Regions from separate parts of the Romboutsia sp. LXY-2 genome, predicted to be linked through region 2. Evidence: riboswitches for the same ligand, from Rfam matches in the RefSeq annotation. Region 2 holds a riboswitch; each other region holds the start of a gene.
What was found. A riboswitch is a leader RNA that binds a small molecule or an ion and turns the genes downstream of it on or off. The one in region 2 is predicted to bind cobalamin.
Positions count from the first base shown of each region.

Region 1: it holds a riboswitch for cobalamin, as region 2 does, so the genes downstream of both, cbiQ (cobalt ECF transporter T component CbiQ) here and ACI48P_RS10925 (ABC transporter substrate-binding protein) in region 2, are expected to answer to the same signal.
Region 3: it holds a riboswitch for cobalamin, as region 2 does, so the genes downstream of both, ACI48P_RS21485 (cobyric acid synthase) here and ACI48P_RS10925 (ABC transporter substrate-binding protein) in region 2, are expected to answer to the same signal.

Region 1 covers NZ_JBKFGI010000012.1:207,081-217,767, reverse strand. Annotated here, with positions in the region: gene ACI48P_RS18110 (sensor histidine kinase) at 1-698, shown strand, start outside; gene ACI48P_RS18105 (sigma-70 family RNA polymerase sigma factor) at 917-1,444, shown strand; gene ACI48P_RS18100 (hypothetical protein) at 1,425-2,888, shown strand; gene ACI48P_RS18095 (AAA family ATPase) at 3,029-3,964, shown strand; gene ACI48P_RS18090 (vWA domain-containing protein) at 3,973-5,742, shown strand; cobalamin riboswitch at 5,856-6,038, shown strand; gene cbiQ (cobalt ECF transporter T component CbiQ) at 6,181-6,879, shown strand; gene ACI48P_RS18080 (energy-coupling factor ABC transporter ATP-binding protein) at 6,872-7,699, shown strand; gene ACI48P_RS18075 (Mrp/NBP35 family ATP-binding protein) at 7,792-8,607, shown strand; gene ACI48P_RS18070 (S41 family peptidase) at 8,954-10,684, shown strand.
Region 2 covers NZ_JBKFGI010000004.1:550,468-561,154, forward strand. Annotated here, with positions in the region: gene ACI48P_RS10900 (MFS transporter) at 1-251, opposite strand, end outside; gene ACI48P_RS10905 (dynamin family protein) at 492-2,180, opposite strand; gene ACI48P_RS10910 (dynamin family protein) at 2,170-3,909, opposite strand; gene ACI48P_RS10915 (ABC transporter ATP-binding protein) at 4,071-4,826, opposite strand; gene ACI48P_RS10920 (FecCD family ABC transporter permease) at 4,833-5,849, opposite strand; gene ACI48P_RS10925 (ABC transporter substrate-binding protein) at 5,839-6,747, opposite strand; cobalamin riboswitch at 6,916-7,092, opposite strand; gene ACI48P_RS10930 (sigma-70 family RNA polymerase sigma factor) at 7,261-8,148, opposite strand; gene ACI48P_RS10935 (type I restriction enzyme HsdR N-terminal domain-containing protein) at 8,686-9,222, opposite strand; gene ACI48P_RS10940 (hypothetical protein) at 9,358-9,906, shown strand; gene ACI48P_RS10945 (hypothetical protein) at 9,993-10,187, shown strand; gene ACI48P_RS10950 (ABC transporter ATP-binding protein) at 10,248-10,687, opposite strand, start outside.
Region 3 covers NZ_JBKFGI010000024.1:11,441-22,127, reverse strand. Annotated here, with positions in the region: gene hemL (glutamate-1-semialdehyde 2,1-aminomutase) at 1-267, shown strand, start outside; gene cobT (nicotinate-nucleotide--dimethylbenzimidazole phosphoribosyltransferase) at 460-1,506, shown strand; gene cobU (bifunctional adenosylcobinamide kinase/adenosylcobinamide-phosphate guanylyltransferase) at 1,519-2,079, shown strand; gene cobS (adenosylcobinamide-GDP ribazoletransferase) at 2,083-2,847, shown strand; gene ACI48P_RS21490 (histidine phosphatase family protein) at 2,875-3,477, shown strand; cobalamin riboswitch at 3,536-3,725, shown strand; gene ACI48P_RS21485 (cobyric acid synthase) at 3,911-5,425, shown strand; gene ACI48P_RS21480 (cobyrinate a,c-diamide synthase) at 5,435-6,808, shown strand; gene cbiB (adenosylcobinamide-phosphate synthase CbiB) at 6,810-7,757, shown strand; gene cobD (threonine-phosphate decarboxylase CobD) at 7,773-8,843, shown strand; gene ACI48P_RS21465 (GHMP family kinase ATP-binding protein) at 8,846-9,718, shown strand; gene ACI48P_RS21460 (cobalt-precorrin-8 methylmutase) at 9,720-10,352, shown strand; gene cbiD (cobalt-precorrin-5B (C(1))-methyltransferase CbiD) at 10,361-10,687, shown strand, end outside.

The sequences.
Region 1 (10,687 bases), on a different contig from region 2:
AGATACAGTACTCTGTTGAAAAACAAAATCAATTTGTATCAGATGCATCCCATGAGCTTAGAACACCTATATCAGTAGTTCAAGGATATGCTAATTTATTAGACAGATGGGGCAAAGATGATAGAGAAGTATTAGAGGAGTCTATTATAGCGATAAAAGATGAATCAGAAAGTATGAAAAAGCTAATCGAAAGTTTATTATTTTTAGCTAGAGGAGACAGAAATAAGCAGTTAATAGAAAAGGAATATTTTGACTTAAAAGATTTAATAAATGAACTTGTTAAAGAGAGCATAATGATAGATGAAAAACATAATATTAAAAATGTGAATAATGAAGATGTAGTTATATATGGAGATAGAAATCTAATAAAAGAAGCAATGCGTATATTTATAGATAACAGTATGAAATATACTCAGGATGAAGGAACTATAAAAATAAATACTTTTCCAAGTAATAAAGGTGTATATATAGTTATTGAAGATAATGGTATTGGTATGAGTAAAGAAGACTTACCTAACATATTTAATAGATTTTATAGAAGTGATAAATCTAGAAATAAGGAAAGTGGAGGAACAGGGCTTGGTCTTTCCATTGCTAAGTTTATAATAGATAGTCATAATGGAGATATAAAAGTATATAGTAAACTAGACGAAGGAACTATAACATCAATATTAATCCCTATAGAAGGCAAAGAGTAGGACTCTAGTGATTTTACACAATCATTAGAGTCTTATTTTATATAGAAGGAAATTAAAATTTATCCGGTTTATGGATAAGTTATAGTTTCCCACCGCTAGGTATCAAAGCTATTAGTTATATAAATCATAAAATTTAATTATTAAAATTATAATGAAATAAAAAAATTATAACTTTTTATATACTTTACAAGTCTAATATATGAAAGGAGGTATAATTAATGGATATTAAGATAGTAAATAAAGCTATAAAGGGCAATTTTAACGCTTATAGTATGTTAGTTAATGAACTTAAGACTGATGGATATAAAATAGCATACACAATACTTAGAAACGAAGAAGATAGTATAGATGCATATCTACAAGCAGTAGAAAAAGGATTAAATAACATTACAACATTAAAAGAGGCAAAATATTTTAAAACTTGGTTCTTAAGAATAGTAATAAATGAAGCAAAAAATATTATTAATAAAAATAATAAAGTAGTAAGTATAGAAGATTACTCTACAAAGGAAGATATAGAAAATATAGATAAAGACACTAAACTAGACTTAGAAAAAGCACTAGAAAATATAAACCAAGAAGTTAGAGAGATGATAAGACTTAAGTACTATATGGGATATAGTCTTCAAGAAATAAGTGATATATTACAGATTCCAGTTGGTACGGTCAAAGGTAAGATGTATACCGCACTAAAAAGTATGAGAAAAGATTTGGAGGTGAGAGATTATGAAGAAAGATCAAAGTAATAGTAATAATTTAGAAATAGATAAAACAAAAAATATAGATTCTGATACTAATACTGAAAATATAATTTCTGATGCTAATATAGATTATGAATTTGATGAAATAGAGATAAACAAAATGTTAGATGATTTTGATAGCGAAGAAATAGATATACCAGAAAAGTTATCTGAAGAACTAGAAAATAAACTAAATAATATTAAACCAAAGAAAAATAAATATATACTAAAGGGATTAGTGGCTTGCTCCATTTTAATAGTAATCTCTTATACAGTATTACCTTCATTTAGAAGTTTTGCATCAGATATATTGAAACTATTATTTCCAGATGTAGGAGTTCAAAATGCTGTAGATAATGGGTATATAGAAATAGAAGGTACGACTTTAAAGGTGGATGATTTTACTCTAGAAGTTGATAATATTGTTTTAGATGAATTAAGGCTAACTTTTGATGTTACTATGACAAATACTAAACTGGATTTAAGTTCTGATACAAATCCACAGTATAGAGTAGAATGTAAAACAAAAGATAACTTAGGGGTAACTACTTTTTATTCAGATGGAGAGAAAAAAAATTCAACTAAATCTAGTATTACAATAATGGATGAAAGAATCGGAGATATATTTAAGGAGAAAAAAGAAAGTATAGAACTTGAGCTTGAAATACTCAAAGAATACTATAAAGAAGGGGAAACTATAGAAGGTGGAAATAAAATTGAAAACAGTATGTTAGTAGGAAAAGGTGAATTTAAAACAGAAGTAGTTGGAAGTGCTAAGCTTACTATAAACATACCGAAAGAAATATATAAAAATAAAAAAAATTATGAAATAAATAAGACTATAAAACATGATAAGGCAGAAATAATATTTGAAAATCTGGAAGTATCACCTACCATGATGTACTTAGATACCAAAATAAATTTTGAGGATGTAATGGGAACTTATGGCCTTTACAATATTTCTATGTTATCTGATAGTGGATACTCATATAGTGATAATTTAATTTTATCTGGTATGGGTAAGGGCGAAAGTTCATCATACAGGCAAACAATAGTGCCTTCTATTTATTATGACAAAGGTAAAGAAGTTACGTTAAAGGCAGATGGGATTATAGTTCAGCCTGAGGATTTAGAGATAGAGTTAAAGCTAGATGATAAGTATCCTAAAAAGGTAGAGTACTTTGGATCAGAAATGACTATAGAAAATATAGTTTATAAAGATGGTGAAATAGATGTATATGTAAAAGGAAATAAACAGATTTCTCATGCTGGATTTAGTAAGTTAGATGGAGAGGACTATATTGCAAGTGGCACGCATAGTGGTGAATCTGATGAAGATAGAGAATATATCTTTGCATTTAAAGGAGAGAAAAAAGATAGTTATATGTTTTCATTAAATATGATGATGAAATATGAAGCTCCTATAGAAGTAAAAATACCTATAAAATAATAAATTATAAAAAAGTCGGTTTAATAAATATATACTCAAGCATAAATCTTTTTAAGATTAATTGTAGAGATATATCTTTAGACCGACTTTTTATGTGCTAATATATAAATATATCATAATAACTACAAGGGGAGATAGCTATGGATATAATAGAGAATTTAAGAAATCAGGGGATACAAGAATCATTAATACAAGATATATATTACTTTAGGAATTATTATAAATTAAATGAGGATATAGAGCACAGAGTTAGTAAATCTAAAGTATTTTTTTATGGCAAAGATATTTTATCAATGTGTATATCAGCAATATTAGAAGATGAAAATATATTATTATCAGGACCAAAAGCAACAGGAAAAAACTTATTAGCAGACAACTTATCAGAAATATTCAATAGACCTCAATGGAACACATCTTTTCATATCAATACAGATAGTCAATCATTAATAGGAACAGATACATTTATAGATAATGAAGTAAAATTAAGAAGAGGATCGGTATATGAATGCGCCATAAATGGTGGATTTGGTGTATTTGATGAAATAAATATGGCAAAAAATGATGCTATAGTAGTGCTACATTCAGCACTAGATTATAGAAAAATAATTGACGTACCAGGCTATGAAAGAGTTAATTTACATCCAGCTACAAGATTTATTGGGACTATGAACTATGAATATGCAGGAACAAAAGAGTTAAATGAAGCGCTAGTATCTAGATTCATGGTTATAGATATACCCCAAGTAGAAGAGGACAAGCTTATGCTTATATTAAAAAATGAATTTAATGATGCAGACGAAGAAAAGTTAAAACAGTTTGTTGGTATATTTTTAGATTTACAATTAAAATCACAAAATGGTGAAATATCTAGTAAATCTGTAGACTTGAGAGGTCTAATAGCATCTTTAAAAACAATAAGAAGAGGTCTTAAGCCTGACTTAGCAATAAATATGGGGATGGTAGGGAAGACCTTTGATATATATGAAAAGGAAATAGTTGGAGATATTATCAAAACTAGAATACCTAACAAATGGGAAAGCAAAGATGTATTTCCTAGTGTTTGCTATTCTAAGTAGGTGAGAATATGAAATGGATATACAATGATTATGAATTCGATAACAGAGTAAATAATTTATCTTGGACAGTTTCTGGTACATATGATGAAGATATTGATACAACAGAAAAAGAATATTCATCTAAGGATGTTGCATTATATTTTGCTATAATTTCAGGAGCTAGAAGAAAGTATGTTAATTGGTATATAGTAAAAAAATACTTAATTAACCGAATGAAAAATGGATATGATAAAAACACTATCATGGGAATTACTCAGATTGTATTAAATAGAATTGTTGAAGCTAAAGTTATAGAGGAAAGACCAGGAGTAGAAGATATAAGACAAAAGGCTTATGGAGACATATTATCTGGATTTACAACAATATATAAAGAGGATGTACTACAGAAGCTAAAATATGCAGTAGTCCTTGAAAGTATGGGGAAACATCCGAACATGGATGGATTTAGCCGAAGAATAATGAATGATGTAAAAAATATTGATATAGATAAAGAAATTATAGAAGTATTAAAAAACATAGATGAAATATATCTTAAATATTTTGAGAGCATAATAAGTAATACACCAGAAGTGAATAAAGAAAATAATCATGAAAGACATTCAGAGATAGACTTTGATACATTTGCAGATTTTATGAATGAGGAGCTATATTCTGATGGAGAAAATATATTAGAAAATGAGATAGATATTATGACATCATCTATGTTAGTTGAAAATGTAGGAGAATCTATTAAAAATAATGATGCCAATAGTAGTAATAGAGTTATTTATATTGATGAAGAAACAAGTAATAAAATATATGAAAAAATAGAGTATTACTATGGTAAATCATATTTGAGTAAAAATGAAATCATAAAAATGGAAACTAAAAACTGTAGAAATATTCATGAAGGATGTAGAGTCCATTTTACAGATGGTGTATTAAGAAGTGAGTGTAAAAATGTATTTCAAATAAAATATGTTACAAGACAAAAAGAAAATAACCTGAGTAAATTTAGGGATAACATAAAAATTCATAAAAGGAATATAAATAAATTAAGAGAAAACATATCAAGAATTTTAATAGAAGAAAGTGAAACAACTAGAGTATATTCTGATTGTGGAATAGTGAATGCTAGTAGATGTTGGAGAGTAGGGAGAAGCAACAACAATAAAATATTCTATAAAGACATAAATAATGAAAAAGGAAAGTATGTAATAGATATTTTATTGGATGCAAGTGGATCTCAAAGCAGAAACCAAGGAAATGTAGCTACACAAGCCTACATATTATCTAAAGCATTAACTTCAGTTGGCATACCTAATAGGGTGCTGGGATTTTGTAGCTTTTTAGATTATACAATCTTAAGAAGATATAAAGACTATGATGACAAGGTAGAAAGTTGTGAAAATATATTTGAATATTTTTCAGCTGGGAATAATCGAGATGGATTAGCAATAAAGTGTGTATCTGAGGAGTTATTAAATAGGCATGAGGAAAATAAAATCTTAATTATTCTTAGTGATGGAAAGCCTAATGATATAAAAATAGGTAGTGATAGGCAGAGGACAATTAGAGGTGAGATGTCTTATAAGGGAATTGTAGCAGTAAAGGATGCTGCCAATGAAGTAAGGAAAGCTCGTCAAAAGGGAATACTAGTCCTTGGAGTATTTACAGGAAAAGAAAGTGAACTAGAAGCTGAAAAGTTAATATACGGTAAAGACTTTATCTATACAAAAGATATTTTACGCTTTTCAGATATAGTAACTATGTATCTTAAAAAAGTAATAAGAAACTAAAAAATAATAACTTTAGAAGGTATATTGATATATTTTATCGAATTAATAAGAGTTAGATTTGTTATAAAAGTAATAATGTTTTATAATTGTATAGTATCTAACTAAAAATTAAAAACTAAATATATATTATAGGTTCTTGAAAAAAGATTAATAGGGAAAGAGGTGTAATTCCTCTACAGCCCCCGCTACTGTAAGGCTGACGAAACTTAAATAACCACTATGATTATTTTATTATGGGAAGGTAAAGGAGTAGGATGAAGCTAAGTCAGGAGACCTGCCTAAAATATTAAATTAATTTCTTCGGGGTGGGAGAAAGTTTTTGAAAATAGTTATGTTTATAAATATTATTGAAAAATACCTAGCCCTTGTGGCTAGGATTTTTTTGTGTGAATAATTGAAAAAGGAGGCTTGGATACTATCTAGGATAGTAGAGAGAATATGATATTAATTGATAAATATGCGTACACCAACAACTTAAGACATATAAATCCTAAACTAAAAGCCATAATCGGGACATTATTTTTAATTTTATCAATGTTAATTAATTCTAAAGTTGTACTAGCGGGAATTATGGTTTTTATGAGTTTATTAATAGTTTGTGTAGCAAAAATAGATTTGAAAAATTATTTGAAATTATTGAAAATACCAGTTTATTTTTTGGTTATAGGTGTAGGACTAAATCTGATAAATATAGGATTTACATCTGAAAATATGGCTTATAGCTTTAATATATACAATTTATATATAGGCACATCTACAGAATCTATAAACACCTCGTTATATATTTTGATTAGATCAATGTCTTGTTTAAGCTGTGTATACTTTATAGTATTAACAACACCTTTTAATGATTTATTATTTTTATTAAAGAAAATGAGATTACCAGACACAGTAATAGAATTATCGATGCTAATATACAGGTTTATATTTATTTTTTTAGAAGAAGTAATTGATATAAGAAAATCTCAAGAATTAAGATTTGGTTATATAAACTTGAAAACATCATATAAGTCATTAGGTATGCTAGCAAGTATATTATTTAAAAGAATGATGATAAGATATGAAGAGTTATCCATATCATTAGATATAAAATTATACAATGGTGAATTTCATATAGTAGGAGAAGAACATGTTTAAAATAAATAATTTAACATATCAGTATGAGAAGAAAGAAAAAGCATTATCTAATATTAACATGGATTTTACAAATGGGGATATTATTGGGATAATAGGGTCAAATGGCTCAGGTAAGTCTACATTATTTATGAATTTAATGGGAATATTGAAGCCTACATATGGAGAAATTTTATTTGATGATAAGCCTCTTAAACATGATAAAAAAAGCTTATATAATCTTAGGAAAGATGTTGGGATAGTATTTCAAGACCCTGACAAACAAATTTTTTATTCTAGAGTATATGATGATATTGCATTTTCTCTTAGAAATATTGGCATTGATGAAAAAACCATTAATGCTAAGGTAAATAAGGCTTTAGAAGATGTTAATGGATTAGAATTTATTGATAAACCAGTTCATTTTTTAAGCTATGGACAAAAAAAGAGGGTGGCCATTGCATCTGTAATAGCTATGGAAAATAAGATTGTATTATTAGATGAGCCGACTGCTGGCTTAGATCCAGTAAGCACTAGAGCCATTGTAGATATAATAAAAAACTTAAGAGCAAATAATATTAAAGTAGTAATTTCTAGTCATGATATGAACTTAATATATGAACTTTGTGATTATGTTTATGTTTTAGATAGAGGTGAAATTACTGAAAAAGGAACTTGCGAAGATGTTTTCATTAATGAAGAAAGCATAGTTAAAGCAGGATTAGAATTACCATGGTTAGTAAAGTTATATAAAAATATGGGGTTACCTCTATTTAGAAGGGAAAAAGAACTTTATAACTACTGGCAAAAAGAACAGGAAAAAAATCTAAATCCAACTGTGTGATTGTAAAGTAAAAATTAAGGGTATATTTATAATATAATATTAAATTAATAACAATAAATAATAACAATGCATATAAATTGGAGGATAAAAAAATGGGAAATTGTAATTCATGTCCATCAAAAAATAATTGTAATAAACAAGCTACTTGTACAATAGAGAACAACCCTAATAATAAAATAAAAAATATAATCGGAGTAATGAGTGGCAAAGGTGGAGTTGGTAAATCTACCGTAACATCATTACTTGCGAAAAAATTAAATAAAATGGGATATAAGGTTGGAATATTAGATGCAGATATAACAGGACCAAGTATACCAAGACTTATGGGCTTACAAGAGGAGAGAGCAATGTCTCCAAATGGAAAAGATATATACCCTGTTATAACTAAAGATAATATAAAAACTATGTCTGTAAACTTTTTAGTTGATGATGAAAGTCAACCAGTAGTATGGAAAGGACCTATAATAAGTAATACTGTTAAGCAGTTCTACAAAGATGTAATGTGGGAAGAATTAGATTATTTATTAATAGATATGCCTCCAGGCACTGGCGATGTAGCATTAACTGTTATGCAATCTATACCTCTAAATGGTGTAGTTATGGTGTCTGTGCCACAAGATATGATATCTATGATAGTAGCAAAAGCAGTAAAAATGGCTAAAATGTTAAATGTTAAGGTATTAGGAGTAGTTGAAAATATGAGCTATATCCAATGCCCAGATTGTGACAAGAAAATAAAACTATTTGATGGTGACGAAACAGAGAAGTTTTTAAGTGAAATGGACTTACAGCTTTTAGGAGAGTTACCTATGACAAGGGAAGTAGTAGAAATAACTCATAAGGGTGTAGATGATATAAGTACAGAGCTAGACAGTATATTAAGTGGAATAGTAGACAAGATTAAATAATATTGATTAAAAGAAGAGAAGAGTATTATAAATACACTTCTCTTTTTTTACGTATAAGGAAATTATAATGGCTAATAATCTGTGTCTAACTTATGCAACCAAGTGATACCAACACACAAATAGTAAGTAAAAAAGCTTTTGAGCAACGGGCGAAGACGTTGGCGACATGAGCAAAGCGAATTTTTACGTATCAGGAAATTATGAATTGTTGGATTTGAAGTAGAATTAATATTGTACTATAGATCTTAGTCTAGTTAAGATGTTGAGAGCTTACACTTATGATACAATTAATTTATATGGGAATATAAGCAAGTATGGTGTTCTAGGTAATTTATGGGGGGATAAGATGGATAAAGAAAAAAGTGAGTATTCTTGGATTAAGAAATTTATATTATTATCGATATGTATTTTGGGTATATCAGGGGCTATGTTTTTAATGTTTAAAGGAAAAGACGTTGATAACGAATTTATTTCAGGGAGTAATATAAAAGTAGAAAAGTTAAATCAAAATCAAACTGAAAATCTAAAGAAATTATGCAAAGTTTGGGGGCTAGTAAAATATTACCATCCAGTAGTAGTTTCTGGTGATATAAACTGGGATTATGAACTTTTTAGAGTAATGCCAGACATACTAGAGGCAGAGAGCTCAAGTGATACGGATAAAATATTATATGATTGGATTGATAAACTAGGTGAAGTAGAAGAGAACCAGAAAACTGATAAAGATAAAAAGGTTATGCTAGAAAGAGATATAGATTGGATAAATGATGAGGAGTATATAGGAAGGGAATTAAGTGATTTATTAATAAAAATATCAAATACTAAAATATCAAATCGAGATAAAGCTTATGTTAATTATGCTAAAGACTCTCCTTTCTCAGAGTTTAAAAATGAAAGTGAGTATTGGAATATAAAGTATGATGATAGTGGTTATAAACTACTTAGTTTATTTAGGTATTGGAATATAATCCAGTATTATTATCCATATACAGATATTATAGAAGAAAATTGGGATAGTGTTTTAACTGAGTTTATACCTAAATTTATAGAAGCTAAAAATGCTTTAGAGTATCAATTAACAATATTAGAACTAACAACTAAAATACATGACCCACATGCAGGAGTTTACGACTATAATGGTACTTTAAATAAATATTGGGGAGATAAAATTGCGCCAGTAGAATTTGGATTAGTAGAAAATCAGATTGTTATAAAAAAAATATTACCTAAGTATAAAGATGAATGTAATCTTCAAGAGGGTGATATTGTTTTAAAAATAGATGATAGAGATGTTTTTGATGTAGTAGAAGAAAAGTCTAAATATATATCACTTTCAAAGAAAAGTGCAATAGTAAATGGATTAAAGCATTATTTATTTAGAACTCAAAATGATGATATGAATATAGCTATTAAAAGAGGCGATCAAGACCTAACAGAAGTTGTTAAATGTTATGCTGACATAGATATGTTTAACATAAAGGAAGGGTCACATAAACTATTAGATGGAAATATAGGTTATATTAATCCCGGTCAATTAAAAAAAGATGAAATCAATAAAATAATGAGAAAGTTTATGGATACAAAAGGTCTTATTGTAGACTTAAGATATTATCCTTCTGACTTTATCGTATACACTTTAGGTGAATACCTTATGAATAAAGAGGTTATTTTCTCAAAAGTATCAGTAGCTAATCAATCAGTTCCAGGAGAATTTATACTAGATGAAGATCTTAAGGTTGGATGTGATAACAAAGATTATTACAAAGGAAAAGTAATTATACTTATGGATGAGCGTACACAAAGTAATGGTGAGTTTACAGTTATGTCTTTAAGAAATGCACCTAATGCTACCGTTATAGGTAGCGACTCTATTGGTACAGATGGAAATATAACCGAATTTAGTCTTCCTGGTGGTGTAAGGACTATTATAACTGGAATTGGAATTTATAATCCTGATAATTCACAAACTCAAAGAGTAGGAATTAAACCAGATATTTATATAGAACCTACAATTCAAGGTATAAAAGAAGGTAGAGATGAACTTATTGAAAAGGCAATTGAGATTATCAATAATTAGTTA
Region 2 (10,687 bases):
AATATTGATGTAGGGATGATTCCACATATAACTAACATTATTGCACCTAATACTTGAAATATAATTATTACTTTTCTACGTCCTATTGTATCTGCAAGCTTTCCCCCAAGCATAATACATGGCACCTGGCAAATTGCAAGCATTGTAACAAATTTTCCACACTCTGCAGGTGATAGTCCTATCTTTTGCGAAAGTATTAATGACATTAACGGATGTACAAATCCACCTATACAGTTTACTATTTTCCCCACGAATAAAATATAAATCTCTTTTGGTAATCCCCTATAAGGAGATAGCAAATCTTTAATATTAATCGCCTCCTTTTTTGTCTATATTAAATATTTCTACATATTTTTCATATTCCTTTTATTTATAGAAAATTTCGTCAATAAAAGTAGCTTCCTTTATTATCGGAAGCCTAAAAGTTTAAAAGTTCTTTATTTATAACTACAAATAAAGGCTTTTAACAAATAAATTAATATAAAGTAATATTAATTTTCATCTATAAATAAGTTAGTTTTTTCTATATATTTATCTATCTCATCTAAAAAATTTTCAATTTCATATTTACTCATGTTTATACCTTTAGAATTTTTATAAATTTCAGTAGTTGTTGATACAATATCTTTGCTTGATGTAACGAATCCTTCTTTAAGTGAATCTAAAATATCATACTTTATTTTTTCTCTAAATATATCTACATCATTTAATATTTCTCTATTCTTTCTGTCATTTTGGATTTTATCATATAATAGTTTCCCTACTGCCCCTGTTATAGTTCCAGCAATTAATAATGGCGGGCAATAAGTCATTAACGCTGTCCCCATAGTAACAGTTGCAGCAGAAGTTCCTACTCCGGCTGCATACATAGAGACTACTGTACCTGATGTAGCTCCAAGTATTGCACCCGTCCCTACGGTTATTAGCATTTCATTTAAGTCAGCTTTATCATATTCAAACTTAAATGTAGGGGCATTAATTAACTCATCTCTATAATTAATATTTTCCATGTATTTTTTTATATTATCATCAATTTCTCTATTCACTTCCTGCAAGCATTCACTCCATTCATTAAAAAACAAACGATCAAATTCAATTTTCTTTTTATTTACAAGATCACTTATATAGTTTTCATTTATAAAAACACTAGCATTTTCAATATCTTCTTTTATTTTGCTAACTTCATAGTCTAAAAAACTTCTATTTATCCAATCGCTAATCTCAAAATCCATTTTTGCACATATATAATCAAATTTGTTATCCAAAAGCTTTTCATGCTTCTTAAGCTCCTCTAATAACATTGATATACTTTTTAGATAGTCATAATGACTTACTACATCTTTTTGAATTAAGCTAGTTACAGTAGAATTAATGCTATCTAATTTTACTGTTTCACTATTTTTATAGATATTTTCGATATATTCACTAAGTTTTAAGAAATTATCTTTTAAATCAGTATAGTTTGATACTATTAAATCTGTAGTACCTGCCTTAGCATTTTTACTCACCTTATTTTGAAATTCTAGATATGATGATATCATAAAAAAGTCATCTATAAATAAGTCATACTCATCCTTAACATATTCTAATACACTATCATAATTGTCTTGTAACAAATCACATTTATTAACTATCCCAACTATATTTTTACCATATGATGACAACACTTCTAAAGCTTCTCCTACGTCTTCTTGACCTATGTGAGTAGCATCTATAACAAAAAGTATTAGATCCGCGTTTTGTATGTAATCTAGAGTTTTTTGTTCGTTATTTATACTTATACTTCTAAGCCCTGGTGTATCTACTAAATTAATCTTTTTTAAGTAATCTAAATCTAATCCTATTTTTGTTATTCCTTTACCCTTCTTTATACTTCTTTCTTTATCATAAACAACTTCAATAATTGTAGATGTAGCTTCTAAAACATCTACTTCACTAACTTCTTTAGATAATAGTGCATTTATAAGACTTGATTTTCCCGCCTTTACTTCTCCAGCTATTACTATTTTTAATGGTTTATTATTATTTCTTTCTATTATTTCAATTCCTTCCATTACTTCATTCAAATTTTTAGATATAAGATCTTTGAATGGTACATTCTCACTATGTCCTAACTTTGTTCGGATAGGAGAGTTAATTAATATTTTTTTTATCTCTTTTACATATTTTCTATCTTCCATAATATCCCCCTATATTATCTAAAATATCTTCAATATTGCTTAAATAAAATACTAACTTATCAACATCATTGTAGTTAAGATGACTTTCTTTGAATCCTATCTCTCTCAAATTATTTATGCGATTCTTTATAATATAAACTTTTTCATCCACATGATTTAAGATTTCTCTTGTAAGTTCATCAATTTTTCTATTTATTATTTCTTTAATCAAATATTTATCTTGGGTATTTTCTTTAGAATTTCGGTAGGCAAAATTATTAAAATTAAATTTTTTATTTATGGTATTTAGATTTATAGTAGTTGTTTCATCTTTTTTATAATAATTAATTATTAAATATTTACTTTTAGTAAAACTTAATTTTAAGTTTTCTTTTATTAAGTCTTTATTATCTGATATATTCGAAGTTAATACTAATAAATTGTAGATTTTTTCAATCTCTTTGTTACAAATGCCTTCTATATCCTTAATATCTGAATTTAGATTTATTAAGTTAAAGTCAGATTCTATATAGCTCCTTTTCTTTATATCATTAAGTTTTTCCCTAATACTATTCTCTAACTTAAGTGTTTTTTCTTTTAATTCATATTCAGCTTCACTATATTTAAATATATCCTTATATAATTGTCTTTTATATGTTTCAATTTCTGTTAGTATGTTAGTTTTCATTATTTTTAAGTTTACATATTTAGATTTAATCTGTTTTTCTTCTGATAAAATTTTGAAGTTATTTTCTATACTTTCATACAGTGATTTAATGTTACTTTTATATATTAAATTTTCATTACTTTTTAGGATACCTTCCATAGCCTCTTTAGCAGAGATATAAACTATATCGCTAAAAATTTCATCATATAGATTACTTACTTTAGATTTTACTTTTTTAATATTTTCATCACTATATTTTTCTACTATATCTATCTTATTTACCACTCCTATTATATTTTTCTTATGTATGTTAATAGAGTTTATTTCTCCTATATCTTTTATTAACTGATTATTTTCCTTTGCTACAATATTTTGTGCATCAATTAGCCAAATAACACCATCTGCTCTTTTATAATAATAATTCATAATATCTTTAGTATTTTTTAATAAATTTTGATTTAATCCAGGGGTATCTACAATAATAAAATCATTAAGTATACCTATATCTTTTAAATAATAGTGAACTTCTTCAATTTCAGATTTATAAAGGTGTTTATTTTCTAAGTCATTCTTTAATTTCTTTAATGTATCATTATTGCAATTTCCATTATGTTTAATTTTTTTTATTTCCTTAGATATTCTTTTTTTAGAATCTTTTAGTTTTATTTCCTCATTTTTCAATATCACAATGCCTTTATCTATTTTACAAATTTTCTTAAAGCCATCATTATACACGATCTCCATCTTTTCATTTGAACTTGATATAAACAAATCAACTTTCCATGTGTTTGGTAAGTCCGTTGTTTCTATTATTTTATCTTTTAATAAAGAGTTTATTACTGTTGATTTACCATAATTCCCACTTCCCACAATAAATAATAAAAATGGATTTTTAAGCTCCTCTATGCTTATTTTATTGATGCTAACTTCCTTTTCTATATTGTTTATTAACTTTAAAAACTTATTTTCATCTGAAATAATATTATTTTTTCCTGCTAATAATTTTAGATTATCTAGTTCTTGTGATAAGAAATCTAATAAATCTTTCATATACATATATTCTTTCATTCTTGTAGAATTCATTTAAACCAGTCCCTTGTATATTTACATATTATAAATACTTAATATTAATATATGAATTAGATTATCTCACAATACATGATAAATATAAAAGTTTACTGATAAGATAAAGAATATAATTCATAATCTTAAAAACAAAAAAAGAGTAAGTATAATTCAAATACTTACTCCCATTTTTTTAATGTTTCAATCATAAAGTTTTTAATATCCAATCCATAAACTTGTTTTAATGTCTTTTCCTTTAGTACTTCCTTTGCTTTTCCTTGAGAAACAATACTACCTTTATCTAATATTACTACATAATCAGCAAAATGTTGTACTAGATTTAAGTCATGTAAAACTCCAACCACAATCTTATTATTTTTTTTAGCCCATTTAGTTAAATGATCTAATATTTCTATTTGATGTTTTAAATCTAAGTGATTTGTTGGTTCATCAAGCAAAATAACATCAGAGTCTTGAGCAAATACCCTTGCCAAGAAAACTCTTTGTAATTGTCCCCCTGACAATTCATCAATCATTTTATCTTTAAGCTCAGTTAGTCCAACTATTTCTATACATTCATCTATTATTTTATTGTCTTCTTTAGTTAATGATGCAAATGGGCCTTTTGTATAACAATACCTTCCTAATGAAACTGCTTCATATACAGTGTATGGAAAATGTATATTTGATATTTGGCTCATAAGACCAATCTTTTTTGCTAACTCTTTTCTATTTAGCTTTGATATTTCTTTATTATCTATTTTTATACTTCCTTTATAATCTATAATATTTGCAATTGACTTCAATAAAGTACTTTTTCCACATCCATTAGGACCTACAATACATAGATTCTCCCCTCTATTAATTGATATATTTGCTTCTTTAATAATATCTACATTGTCATATCCACTATAAAGGTTATTTATTTCTAACATAATTTATCACCTAGCTTTTTTAAAATATACATATGCAAAGAATGGGGCACCTAATAGTGCAGTTACCGCACCAACCGGAAGTTCTGTTGGTGATAGTATCGTTCTAGCTACAAGATCGGTAATTACCATTATACATCCACCTAATACAAAGGACATTGGTATTACAACTTTGTGACTAGAACCAAAAATTTTTCTTACAATATGTGGTGCAATAAGATCAACAAATCCTATAGTACCACTTAAAGATACTGCTCCTCCTGTAAGAATAGCTGAACAAATAAATAAATTTTTCTTCACTTTAGATGTTTCTACTCCAACAGCTTTTGCCTGTTCTTCTCCAAATGTAAGAATATCCATTTCTCTGGTGTACCTAAGCACCCCTAAAAGACCTATTATCGCAAATGGCATAATAAGACCTACGTATGACCATCCCTTCATAGAAAAGCTTCCCATTTGCCACATTGAGATGCTCTTTAAATCTTCACTAAATAATGCTGTTAATGTAGTTAAACAAGCATTTACAAATAATGAAAATACCATACCTGCTAATATTATAGTATTATTTGACATACTTTTATCTATTTTAGCTGAGAATACAACAACACAATAAACAGTAACTAATCCACATATGAAGCCTACTACTGGAAGTGTAAATGCTCCTAATAGTGGTAACGATGCTCCTGTAACTATTATTAACCCTGCCCCTAATGAAGCTCCTGAAGATACCCCTAGAGTATATGGTGATGCTAATTGATTTTTTAATATTGATTGAACCACTGCTCCACTTGTTGCTAAACATCCTCCAACCATAAATGCTAGCAGAACCCTTGGTAGTCTTAGCTTCCAAACTATTGATATGTTTTTAGGGTCTATACCTTCTCTAAGCGGAATATTTAATAGTTTATTTCCTATTACTGATACAGTATCCAATATGCTAATATTGGAACTTCCGGTAGAAGTTCCAATACATATTATTATAAATGCTATTATTAGACTAAAAATTACTAGTCTTTTATTTTTCATATTTTTCAGGATATATAGCTTTTGCCATTTGGTTTAAAGCTAATATTATTCTATTTGATGGACGAGAAGATGAGTTTCCATCTACTTGATAAACTGCATTATTTTTAACAGCAGTTATATGTTCCCATCCATCACGACCTTTTATTTCTTCAGTTGGATTTTCTACATATGAAACATTAGTTAATATTACATCTGGATTTTTATCTATTACAGCCTCAGAACTTGGAGAAACCCATCCTTCTTCACCTGCAAATACATTTTCTGCTCCTATTAGCTCTATCATTTCATTTAAGAATGTAGACTTACCAAAAGTAAATAAACCTGGAGCTGGTGCTATTTCAAAGTATACTGTTTTTTTATCTTCTATTGTATCACCTATAGCTTTAATTTCTTTTATTTTAGTTTCCATTTCAGAAACTAACTCTTTCCCTTTTTCTTCTTGTCCTACTACATCTGCTATGAATTCTATGTCTTTATATATTCCGTCTATACTATCACTACTTGGTATGTATACTACTGGTATTCCAGCGTCAATAACAGCTTTAAATGGGTCTTCTGCAGAACCTGTTTTATTATGTCCTGATGCTATTATTACGTCTGGCTCTAATCCTATTATTGCTTCAGCGTCTGGATTTGAAAAGTCTAATTTAGTTAAGTCTTTATTTACTCCCTCTATATCACTAGAGTATTTATCTACTGCTACTAATTTGTCTGATATTCCAAGGTCTACTAAAACCTCAGTGTTTGATGGGGCTGTTGATATTATCTTTTCGATTTTAGTTGGTATGTTTACTTCATTACCTTCTCTGTCATTTACCATTCTTTCTTTCTCAGTTTGGCAACCTGACATTGCAAGCATTGTAACCATTGCTACAATTGATAAAAATTTCTTTTTCATCTTAGTTCTCCTTCTTTAACCTTCTTACCTTTTTATTAATTTTCTTTAGAAAGGCTGTGTTTGTTAGAATCAATTATCTCCTTTCAATAAATTTGTAAGATGCCAAATATATAGAACTTTCATATTTCTTAAATTATATTTTGCATCTAACATCTTACCCACAGCAGATATTAGCTTTTATATTAGGTAGTTCTCCCGGCTTAACTTCATCCTACTTTCTAACCTTCCCAAATATTATTCAGTGGTATTTAAGATTTCGTCAGTATCACGGTTACTGGGGTAGCTTGGAATTTTAATCCAATTCTCTATTATGTAATAAATTACACCTAATATATGTCATAAATATTAATTATAATGAAGTTTCATATTTTGTCAATATTTTCTTATAAACAAAATATTAATTACATTTTCAATTAATATTTTAACTTAGGCCATATACAGTGCACTAATCCTTTAACTCTGGTTTTATATAATAAAAAAAGTAGGAAAAATTAATCTCCTACTTTCTAAACCCTAATAAAAATGCTTTAATTGCTTCAGTCTGCTAGGATGTCTTAATTTTCTAATAGCTTTTGCTTCAATTTGTCTTATTCTTTCTCTTGTAACTCCAAAAACTCTACCTATTTCTTCTAAAGTTTTTGGATCATCATCATCTAATCCAAATCTCATTCTTAAAACTTTTTGCTCTTGTTCTCCAAGACCTGTTAACAATTCTTCAATTTTTTCTCTTAAATTGTGTTGTTCTACTTCATGCATAACCACATCTGCAAAGTTTGCATCAGATGGGATAAACTCAACTAAGCTACTATCTTCATCTTCTTTTATTGGTGTATCTAATGAAACTATATTTTTATCTCTTTTTAATATATCAATTACCTTTTCAACTTCAAGTTCACAACATTCAGCAAGTTCATCAAGACTTGGTTCTCTTTGTAATATATTTGATAATTCTTGCTTCTTTCTTTTTACAAAGTTTATTCTTTGATGAAGATGCACAGGTATTCTTATAGTATTCTCACAATCATCTATGTATCTTGTAATACTTTGCTTAATCCACCATGTAGCATATGTGCTAAATTTATATCCTTTTTTATAATCATATTTTTCAACTGCTTTTATTAGTCCGATATTACCCGCTTGAATCAAATCAAGCATATCTACATTTTCTTTTCTATATTTTTTTGCAATACTAACAACAAGTCTGTAATTTGCATTAATGAACTTTTCTTTAGCATCTGGTGAAGATTCCACTATTGCTTTTGCCAATTGAACTTCTTCCACTGCAGACAACATTTTGTACTCTTCTATTTCCTTTAAGTACATCTTCATTGCATTTGATGCATTTGAAGAATCACCATAAATATAATTTTCATAAGTATGTTCCCTTTTTGTAGCCCCCATAATTTAACTCCTTCTATATATATAGTTTGTTAATCGAGATAGTAAGTGTCTGTAGTTTTCCTATATTTTTATAATATGAGTATTATAATAAAAAAATGCCTGTCACTCCCCCTCAAATGTCAATCATTTTCTATTTCTATAATTCTACAATCAACTCAAAAAACCCTTGTTTTTATTTATATTTAATAAAATTATATTATATTTTTCAAGTTCTCATCTTCCGATTAGTGTGTTATTTATTATGTATACATAGAATTTTGAATAATTTTAATATTATTCAACTCCAAATTTATTTTTATATACATATATAGTCTTTATTCTACTTTTAATGTATATTTTCCTTCTTTTTTGTAACTTATTTTCTATTTAAAGAATAAAAGACCGCACATTGTGCAGTCTTTTATCCTCGAACGACGTTATAAACCCCACTATTAATAAATCCTTTGTGTTTGCCCCAACACTGACGGTTTATAGTGAATTTTTAACCATTTAATAATAACATCATTAATTTGTATAGTCAAGTTTTCTTATTTTATATTACTCGTGGTGATGTCCTGAACATCCACATCCACCTTCACTTGAACATCCACACTCATGACCTTCATCATGATTATGTCCACATCCACATTCGTGACCATGTTCGTGATGATGCTTAGCTTCTTCTGCTTTTACTTGTTCTTCCATTTCAAAGAACTCTTTAACCATAACTTCATATGATGGAAGCTTAGCTTCTGTATCATATTCTTCTCCAGTCCAATCAGCATACATCATAGCATCTCCATTTGTTAATACTAATCTTCCTGCCATAGTCATATTGTCTACATCTTCTAAGAAGTCTATTTGTTTTTGTAGTACTTCTCCTTCTAATGTTATGTCTTCATCCATACATGTAACTATCATTACTGGAGCAAAATAATCTTCGTTATCCTTAACATTTACTACTATATCTAATATACCTTCAGCACCTTCTTCAAATTCTGCTAAAGGAACATCTGTATCTATCATATCTACCGGAACTAACAAGTCCTCCATTAAATACTTTATTACTCTCTCTTTTACTAATTCTTTTGACATTGTGTTTCTCCTTTCAACTGCATATGTAGTATCATGAAAATCTTTATACTTAAACATTTCATCTTCTATAGTATACTACATTATTTATTTTTTCAATCTATGAAGAAAAATATTCTCATAAATATTTCCATACCATTGAATATTACCAACTACTTATTATGTCATTTTTATACTAATTTCGGTTTATCGCATAACTTATTTTTAATATTTAATTTTAATATTTCAAACTTTGCTTTATGCAAAAAAACTGTTGTAATACCTTATCCAGAAGGTAAAGAAATACCTAATCCTTGCGATCCCACTGGTGGTCCAATTATCATTTACGAATTGGATCTTATACAGTTATATGTGTCTGGTGCAATAAATTATATTGCAGGAGCAAATGTCATAGATTTATATCAAAGTACAATAGATCCAAATGTAAACCCACCACTAGTAACATGTAATGTACTTTCACCTAATAACAAACTCAGCTATGTAACTGTAGATGGAAGTAGTTATTTAACTGATATTCCTTTATTTATCATAAATATAGAGCCTGATGTAACTACAGATTATTGTATACATGTAGAAGTTCAAGACCTTTCTATAGAATTTGGAGGCTATACTACTGCCCCTGATTTAGACTATATATATACTATAAAAGGCAAATTTATACTTTCACCCATAGTGTTCAATATTTAAAGGTAATAAATCAGAATTCTAAAGTATATAATACTGGTCGAGTTGATAATGTATGTCCAAATAATCATATATTGTACTCATCCACAGTGTCTCATGTACTAGTTGCAGGTGCTACACCTTTCCAAGCAGTAGGTTGCTATTCAACACAGGCAGGAAATTTAATCACTGAAGAAGACTTTAAAATAATTTTTAATTTATATAGTATACCATCCCCAAGTGGTGGATATGTTGTATATGCAGGATTAAAGATACCTCAAGCTAAGATCATTGAAACCGTATAGTGTATTAAACCTCAAGTAATTAAAATAGGACTAAAAATTTTATTTTTTAGTCCTATTATCTTATTTACTAAACTGACTGTTATATAAATCAGCGTAGAATCCACCTTGTTTTAGTAGTTCGTCGTGATTACCTTTTTCTATTACATCTCCATCTTTCATTACTAATATAATATCTGCATCTTTTATAGTAGATAATCTATGAGCTATTACAAAACTTGTTCTGCCTTCCATCATCTTATTCATAGCCTTTTGAATATTAATTTCTGTTCTTGTATCTACGCTACTTGTAGCTTCATCAAGAATTAATATTTTAGGGTCCTTAATCATCGCTCTTGCTATTGTTAATAATTGTTTTTGACCTTGGGAAATGTTTGATGCTTCTTCATTGATTTCTGTGTCATATCCTTTTGGTAGTGTAGTTATAAAATGATTTGCATTTGCAGCCTTAGCCACAGCAACTATATGCTCATCTGTAACTTCCTTTGAGCCATATGCAATAT
Region 3 (10,687 bases), on a different contig from region 2:
AAATTAGGACTAGATTATACAATAAATCGAGCTGGTTCACTAGTTTGTTTATTCTTTGCAAAAGGTCCAATAAACAATTATGATGATGTTACTAAATGTGATGTACCTAAATTTAACAAATACTTTGAGGAATTACTAAAAAGAGGTGTTTTACTAGCCCCAACTCAATTTGAAGCTATGTTCTTATCTAATGCACATACAATGGAAGATATAGAATATACAATAAATGCAAGTTATGAGGCATTAAAAATAGCTCATAATCTGTAAAAATAAATAAAATAGTAGTTTTAATTGCCAAAATAATATAAACTTTAAAGGATATTATCTATAATGTATAGAATTAGATTTTACATAGTATTCTTTAGGGTGAGGCAATTAGATTAAAAATAATACCTAGCCCTTTGGGCTAGGTAAAATATTTTCTGCCCAAAGAAAGGAGAATAAATGAAAGCATTAGAAATGAATTTATTAGAAAGTATATCAAAAAATATAAGTCCACTAAATGAATCTTCTATGAATCAAGCTAGACAAAGATTAGACAGACTTATAAAACCTCAAGGTAGTCTTGGTAAAATGGAAGATATTTGTGTGCAATTAGCAGGAATTTACGAGAGTAAATATTTTGATATGGAAAAGAAAGCTATTATTGCTTTTGCAGGAGATCATGGTGTGTATGAAGAAGGTGTTGCTCCAGACCCTCAAAATATAACAGTACTTCAATTTCCAAACTTTGCAAAAGGGATATGCGGTGTAGGTACAATATCTAAATTTGTTGGAGCTGATGTTGTAGCGGTAGATGTAGGAATTAATAGTGATGAAAAATTAGAAGGCGTTATAGACAGAAAGATAAGAAAGAGTACTTCTAATATGGCTAAAGGACCTGCCATGACTAGAGAAGAAGCAATAAGATGTCTAGAGATAGGTATAGAAATTACAGAGGAATACATAAATAAGGGCTATAAGCTTATAGGTATTGGAGAAATGGGAATAGGAAATACAACTCCAAGTACAGCTATTATATCTGTTATAGGAGGATGTGATCCTGAAGAGATAACTGGTATAGGAGCTGGACTTAAAAAAGAAAGATTAAAACATAAATCTGATACAATAAGAAAAGCTATAGAATTAAATAATCCAGACCCAGAAGATGGAATAGATGTATTATCAAAGGTTGGTGGATTTGAGATAGGAGCTATGGCAGGGGTAATATTAGCTTGTAGTGCTAATAAAATACCTGTAGTTATAGATGGATTTATATCTTATGCAGCAGCATTACTTGCATACAAAATAAACCCGATGACTAGAGATTTCATGATAGCATCTCATACATCTGCAGAAGTAGGAGCTAATAAGGCATTAGGAATTCTTGGATTAAATCCTGTCTTAAATATGGATATGAGGCTAGGAGAAGGTAGTGGTGCAGCATTAGCATTTAATATAATTGAAGCGTCAAATTTTACATATAAGAATATGGCAACATTCGATGAAATAGACATGGGAAGATAAAGGAGACCGAATATGAGCAAAATTATTCTAGTTACAGGTGGAGCTAGGTCAGGAAAAAGTAGTTTTGCAGAGCAACTTTGCATAGACAGAAATAACGATACAGCTTATATAGCAACATCTATACCATTTGATGATGAAATGAAAGATAGAGTAAAAAAGCATAAGGAAAGTAGACCTCAAAGCTGGAAAACATATGAGATTTACAAAGATATTTACTCTATAATTAAAGATGTTAATCAAAAGCATAATACAGTCATATTAGATTGTGTTACTTTATTAGTTAATAACCTTATGTTTACATATGGAATTGATATAGATAATTGTAATACGAATCAAATTAATGAATTAGAGTTCTACATAAAAGACCAGATGAATAAACTACTTAATGAGGTTAAGAACACTAATCTGTATTTTGTTATTGTTACCAATGAATTAGGAATGGGTGTGGTACCTGATAACAAGCTTAGTAGAGTATACGCTGATATAGTAGGTAGAATAAATCAACAAATATCAAAAGAAAGTGATGAGGTATACTTTGTAGTTAGTGGAATACCTATGAAAATAAAGGGATAGCATATGAAAAGATTTATATCAATATTACAATTTATGACTAGAATACCTATAAACATGGATACAGGGTTTGATGAAGAGTTTCATAAGACGCTATATTATTTTCCGCTAGTAGGATTTGTTTTAGGTATAATAACATTTTTAATAGGCATAGTATCAACTAAATTATTTGATCCATTTATTGCTTCTATAATAATTACATTAGCAAGTGTAATTTTAACTGGAGGGCTTCATATTGATGGTCTAGGTGATACTTTTGATGCACTTTATAGTTATAGAGATAAAGAAAAAATGTTAGAAATAATGAAAGATTCAAGATTGGGTACAAACTCACTATTAGCGATAATGTTTTTAATATTACTTAAAGTAGGGTTTATAAACAGTTTAATAATCAATGAATCATTATGGCTTATAGTATTTATGCCTGTAATAGCTAGATTAGGAGTACTTACGATAACTTATAAAACAAAAACTCCTAGAGAAAAAGGTATGGGAAACTTATTCATAGGAAAATGTACAATGAACATGATTGTTGTAGGGACTACATATACAGTATTATTAATAATAGCTATTAGTAAATTTATATTTTTGGCGCAAAGTATTGCCATTATAAAAATAATCAGTTCAATAGTTATAGTATTTTTATTTATAAACTTATTTAAGAAACATGTTTATAAAAAAATAGATGGAGTTACTGGAGATATATTAGGATGCACCATAGAACTTTCTGAAGTATTATATCTAGTATATATTTATTTACTAATAAGATAATAAAAAAGCCTTAAAAGAGGTGATGAAATGACTAAATTGATTTTAGTAAGACATGCAGTGACTAAAGATAATGAGCAAAGTAGATTATCAGGTCATATAGACAGCGTATTAAGTGAAGAAGGCAAAAAACAGGTAAGAAAACTTACTAATTACCTAGAAAAACAAAAAATAGACAAAATTTTTGCAACAACTTCAAAAAGAACAAAGGATACTGTAGAACCTTTGGCTAATATAAAGAATATAGGAATAATAGAAAGAGAAACATTAAAAGAAATTAGCTTTGGAGATTTCGAAGGAATAACATTTGAAGAAATACAAAATAATCACCGTGATGAATTTGATAAGATGATAAACCAAGGATATGAATATAAATATCCAAATGGAGAAAGTTTAATTGAATCTTATTATAGAGTGAGTAAGGAAATAGAAAAGATAATTAGTGAAAATGATAATGAAACTATATTAATTTGTTCTCATGGAGGAACTATCAGGAATATAATTTCTTATTTGATATCAAATAGCTATGAATATCATTGGAACTTTAAAATTGATAATGCTTCTGTTACAATGATAGAGGTAGAAAATAGATTTGCAGTAATAAACATGATGAATAATAAAAATTTCGTTTAGATAATAAAATTGAATATTAGATTAATTTAGGTTTTACACTTCTAATTTTAGCAATGAAATAAAAAATATTTCAAAAAGTAAATCATTTAAGGAGTGTGAATTTAAAAGGGAAAAAGGTGAGAAGCCTTTGCAGCCCCCGCTACTGTAAAACGGACGAAACTATTAAATAAAGCCACTGTCTTTTGATGGGAAGGAATAGGAGTAGGATGAAGTTGAGCCAGGATACCTGCCTAATTTAATTTTGTGATGAGATCTTCGGGGTGAGAGATTTTTATTTATATATATATGTTTATTTATTAATAAAAGTCCTATCTCACTAGAGTTAGGGCTTTTTTGTGTATTAAGATTGGATATAAGTATATTGGTATTTGAGATATATAAGGAGAGTAAGGAAATAGATATATAAATTATATATTGATAAGGATGTGAATTTATGGGGAAAAAAATAATGCTTATGGGCACGGCATCTAATGTTGGAAAAAGTGTTTTAGTAGCTGGACTATGTAGAATATTTAAGCAAGATGGAAATAAGGTAGCGCCTTTTAAATCTCAAAATATGGCACTAAATTCCTTTATTACGAAGGAAGGTTTAGAAATGGGAAGAGCTCAAGTTTTTCAAGCAGAAGCCGCAGGAATTGAACCAACTGCAAAAATGAACCCTATATTACTAAAACCATCTGGAAATCACAGATGCCAAGTTATTGTAAATGGTAAAGTAAGAGAAGATATGTCATCAACACAGTATCATGATTACAAACCAAAGGTTGTAAACATATTAAAAGAAACTTTTGAAGAATTAAGTAGTGAATATGATGTTGTAGTAATGGAAGGTGCAGGTAGTTGTGCTGAGATAAATCTCAAAGAGAGAGATGTTGCCAACATGGGAATGGCACAAATAGCTGATGCTCCCGTTATTATAATTGGAGATATAGATAGAGGTGGAGTATTTGCGTCATTAGCAGGTACCATGCTTTTATTAGATGAAGAAGAAAGAAAAAGAGTTAAAGGTGTAATTATAAATAAATTTAGAGGAAGAAAAGAGCTTTTAGGAGACGGAATAAAAATGCTTGAGGAAATTATAAAAGTACCTGTTTTAGGGGTAGTTCCTTATAGTGATGTGAAGATAGAAGATGAGGATAGTGTAACAACTAGATTTAAAAATAAAATGGAGAATAAGGATATTAACATAGAAATAATAAGAACACCGCATATGTCTAACTTTACTGATTTTAACATATTTGAAACACAAGAAGATGTTAGTTTAAGATATGTAAACTATGGTGAAGCTTTAGGAAATCCTGACATAGTAATACTTCCAGGAAGCAAAAGTACAATAGATGATTTAAAGTACTTAAGGGAAAGTGGCCTAGAATCACAATTAAAAGAATTACATAAAAGAGGTAAGTTAATATTTGGTATTTGTGGCGGATATCAAATGTTAGGCAAAAAACTAAAAGACCCATACCATGTAGAAGGCGAAACTGAAGAAATAGACGGTATAGGACTTTTAGATATAGAAACTATATTTGAATTAGAAAAGACAACTACTCAAGTAGAAGCCACAATAAATAGTGGATTATGTGGATATCTAAAAGGACTAGAAGGTAAAAAAGTAACCGGATATGAGATACATATGGGGATAACTTCTAGAGGTAAAAAGATTAATAGTTTAAACACTATAGATAAAAAACTAGGCGAAGAAGTTAATTATACAGAAGGTAGTGTTAATGAATACGGTAATGTAGTAGGAACATATCTTCATGGAATATTTGATGAAATAGATTTTACTAGAGAATTACTAAATAATATTAGAGAAGCTAAAAACTTAGAAAGATTAGATAGCAAAGTTACATCTTTTATGGAGTTTAAGGAAAAAGAGTACGATAAGTTAGCTGACTTATTAAGAGAACATTTAGATATAGAAAAAATCTACGAGATTATGGGTTAGGTGATACATATGAAGAAAATATTAATAGCAGGAACTAGTAGTGGAGTAGGTAAAACTACTATATCTTTAGGAATAATGCAGGCACTTACAAAAAGACAAATGAAGGTTCAACCTTTTAAGGTAGGCCCTGATTATATAGACCCTTCTTATCATACATTTATAACTAAAAGATACTCAAGAAATTTGGATTCTTATATGTTAGATGATGAAAAAGTAAAATACATAGTTAATAGAGCCTCTAAGGATGCTGATATAAGTGTTATTGAAGGTGTTATGGGACTATATGATGGTTTTGGTATAGAATTAGATGATTGTACAAGTTCACACACATCTAAAATATTAAATGCACCAGTAATACTAGTTATAAACGGAAAGGCTATGGCGGCATCAGCAGCAGCAATGGTATTGGGATATAAAGAAATTGATAAAAATCTTAATCTTAAAGGTGTAATAGTAAACAATGTTAGAACTAAAGGACATTATGAAATAATAAAAAGTGCAATAGAAAAATATTGTGATGTTGAAGTACTTGGATACTTCCCTCCTAACGATGAGTTTTCTTTAGACTCAAGACATTTAGGATTAGTTCCAAGTATAGAACTAGATGCTTTAAAAAATAAGTTTAATAATCTAGCTTCTGAAATAGAAAAATACATAGATATTGATAGAATAATAGAAATATCAGAAACAGAAGAAATAGAAAATAGCTTTGATATAGATAGCTTTATTAACAAAAATAAAGTAGAAAATAAGTCGATTGCAATAGCATATGATAAAGCTTTTAACTTCTACTACAGAGAGAATATAGAGTTATTAGAAGATTTAGGATTAGAAGTAAAATACTTTAGTCCTCTTGAAGATAAAGAAGTTCCAAAGGCAGACTATATTTATATAGGTGGAGGATTCCCTGAAATCTTCGGAGAAAAGATACAAAACAATGAAACTATGAGAAAGTCTATAATGGAAGCTCATAAAAATAACATTCCTATTTATGCAGAGTGTGGTGGACTTATGTATCTTGGAGAAAAATTGGAAGACCAAGATAAGAAAGAATACGACATGGTTGGAATATTCAAAGGTATAAGTAAGATGACATCTTCGCTAAAAAGATTTGGATATTGCTATGGCGTAGCAAAAGAAGATACTATCTTATCTAAAAAAGGTGAAATAATAAAAGGTCATGAATTCCATCACTCAGTATTTGAAAGTGAAGAAAATTGTGCTTATGCTATGAAAAAAGAAAGAAAAGACATAGTAGTTGATGAGTGGGATGGAGGATATAGTAAAGGAAATACTTTAGCATCTTACTTACATACGCATTTTTACAACAACTTAAATTGTGTAGAGAATTACTTAAGCAAGGGTATGGAAGGAAATAATTAATATGAATATATTATCTATTTATATAGGATACATTATAGATTTAATAGTTGGAGATCCGTATTCTTTTCCTCATCCAGTTAGGTATATTGGGAAGCTTATAAAAATAACTGAAAATAACATAAGGAAAATAGCTAAAAGTGATAAAGGCTTAAAAATAGGCGGATTTTTTCTTTGGTTTATCACAGTAGGAATTACTTATTTAATAACTTATGGAGTTGTAAAGCTAAGTAGTTTTAATGAAATAGTATTTATATTAGTAAACTCTTTTATTATTTACACTACATTAGCTACAAAATGTTTAAAAGATGAGGCAGTAAAAATATATAATGTTTTAAAAACAGGAGATTTAGAGAAATCTAGAATCCAATTATCTTATATAGTAGGACGAGACACTACTAATTTAAGTAAGCAAGAAATAATAAGAGCTACAGTAGAGACAGTTGCCGAAAATACAGTAGATGGAATAATTGCGCCTATGTTTTATGCTTTTATAGGTGGAGCGCCACTTGCAATGGCATATAAGGCAATCAATACTTTAGACTCTACAGTTGGATACAAAAATGATAAGTATATGAATTTAGGATTTGCATCAGCGAAAATTGATGATATTGCTAATTATATACCTGCAAGAATATCTGTAATTCTTATGACATTAGGAAGTATGATATTAGGATATGACTACAAAAAATGTTTTAACATTTCTATAAGAGATAGAAAAAACCATAAAAGTCCAAATTGTGCTTATCCTGAAGGCGCAGTCGCGGGAGCTTTAGGAGTTCAACTTGGAGGAACTAATATATACTTTGGAAAAGCAGTTTATAAGCCTACTATAGGTGATAAAAATAGAGAAATAGAAAAAGACGATATAGTTAAGACAAACAGAATAATGTATGCTACTTCAATTACATCTATGGTAGTATTCACATTAATATTTACAACATTATTCTAACAAAGGAGGATGTAGATGAAGGATTTAGGACATGGAGCTAACGTCAGTGCTATAGCACAAAAATATAAAATAAACCCTAAAGACATAATAGATTTTAGTTCTAATATAAACCCAAAAGCAATCCCTGGATTAGAAAAGTACATCCTAGAAGGATTAAAGGAATGTAGCTCTTATCCAGATATAAATTATTTTAACCTAAGAAAAAATATCTCGGATTATATTAACATTGACCCTAGTTTTATAATACCTGGCAATGGAGCAACAGAAATAATCTACCTTATGATGAAAAGTATAGGAAAAAGATTAGCCATCTTAAATCCTACATTTTCAGAGTACGAAAGAAGTGCAAGATTAAATAATTTAGAAGTGATTAATCTTGACTTAGATAAAAATAATAACTTTGAAATAGATATAAATAGCATAAAAGAAAACATAAATAAATTTGACAGTTTATTTGTATGTAATCCTAACAATCCAAATGGGAAAGTAAAGGATTTAGAAGAATTATTAGAAATAATGGTAAGCAACAATAAATTATTAATTGTAGATGAAACCTTTATGGAATTTGTAGAACTTGAAGAAAAATACAGCTTAATTAAGTATGTAGATAAATATAATAATTTATTCATACTTAAAGCCGTTACAAAGTTCTTTGGATTACCTGGCTTAAGACTAGGATATGGAGTCACAAGTAATAAAAATATAATAGAAAATATTTATAAATATAAGGAGCCTTGGACTATAAACTCTTTTGCAGATAATTTATCTAATTATATTTTTAAAGACAAAGATTATATAAAAAGTAGTAAAGAGTATTACGTGAAAGAAAGAGAATATATGCTAAACGCCCTAAAAGAAATAAATTCTATTAAGGTATATGACACAGACACAAACTTTGTACTAATTCAATTAAAACAAAATACTTCTAATGAGATAAAAAATAGGTTACTAGAAGAAGGTAAGATTCTTATAAGAGATGCTTCTAACTTTATAGGTTTGGATGACAGCTTTATAAGAGTAGCTATAAAATCTCATGAAGAAAATGAAAAGCTTATAAAATATATGAAGAATTTTTTAGGTAATTAATAATGAAAGCCTATGGAATTTGCCCAGCATCTTGTGGAGAGTTTGTACAAGGTATATTAGACAAGGAAGAGTATTTGTGTTCATATGCAATAGACTTATATTCAAAGGCGATTGTAGAAGAAAAATTAGAAGATGTACAAAGAGGACCTTATAAATCTAGAATGGCAATAAAGTCTGTTTTTAAAAGATTTGGAATACCAGTAAGAGAGTGTAGAAATATATCTTTACAAATTAATAGTGATATACCTGTAGGTAAGGGGATGGCAAGTTCCACGGCAGATATAGGTGCAACTATAAAAGCCACACTGTCACTAATAAATAAGAGTCTATCTAATGAAGATATAGCAAAGTTGGCAGCTAAAATAGAACCTACTGATTCTATATATTTAGATAAAAATAGTATTTTTAACCCTATAACAGGAGAAACAATAAAATCTCTAGGAAATATAGAAAATGGAAAAGTAATAATACTAGAGCCCAAAAAGACTTTAAGTACAAAACGAATAAGAAGCATTCCTGATTATAACGAAAGAAAAATAAGAAATAAAGAGACTATAAAAGAAGCTTTTGAATTGTTAGAACAAGGAATAACAAAGAATGACTTAAATCTTATTGGAAGGGCAGCTACCCTTAGTAGTTTGGCAAATGAAAATATACACAAAAAGTATCAATTAAATAAAATAATAGAAATATCTAATTCCTATGGTGCCTATGGTGTAAATATAGCACATAGTGGTACAGTAGTTGGAATTATTATTGATAGAGATATGAATGAAAAAAGATTATTAGAGTTATTATACGATGCTAAAATAAATTCTTTTTATAACAAAATATACGCTTCAGATATTATTGATGGAGGCCTTAGGGGGAAATAAGATGGAATACATTAAAAATCCTATGATGATAGAAAGTAAAAGCTTTGAAATGATACAGGATATAATTGATGAAATAAGACCAGGATATAAATTTAAAAATGAAATAGAAGAAAAAATAATTAAGCGTTCAATCCATACTACAGCAGATTTTGAATACCTAGATATATTAAAAATCTCAGAAACTGTAGTTGAAAATATTATAGATGCTTTAAAAAATAATGCGACTATATATACAGATACAAATATGGCACTTAGTGGAATTAACAAAAAAAGATTAGATGCATTAGGCTGCAAATACAAATGCTTAGTAGCAGATGAAGAAACTGCCAACCTTGCAAAAGAAAAATGTATAACTCGCTCTATGGCCGCTGTAGAAATAGCAGCAAGAGAAGAAGGTAGAAAAATATTTGTACTTGGTAATGCTCCAACTGCTTTATACAAAGTTATGGAAATGGAAACATCTAAAAAACTTAAGGTAGATGCAGTAATAGGTGTTCCTGTAGGATTTGTGGGAGCAGCAGAGTCTAAGGATGAACTAGAAAAAACCAACTTACCATATATAATATCAAAAGGTAGAAAAGGCGGAAGTAACTTAGCTGCAGCAATAGTTAATGCTATCTTATATGCTATGTAGGTAAACATATGGAAGAGTACGTATATATTGATGGAAAAAAATATAGAAGAGGATATACAACTGGGTCTTGTGCAGCTGCGGCATCAAAGGCGGCTACAGCAATGCTGTTTGCTAAAGAAAGAATTGAAAATATTAATATAGATACACCAAAAGGAATACCACTAAGCTTAGAGGTTAAAAACATCACAATATGTAATGACTATACAATATGTTCTATAGAAAAAGATGGTGGCGATGATATAGATGCAACCCATACTATGGATATATTCGCTAAAGCTGAGTTTATTGATCGAGTTGATGAAGAGGATATTATAGTATCTGGAGGTATAGGAGTA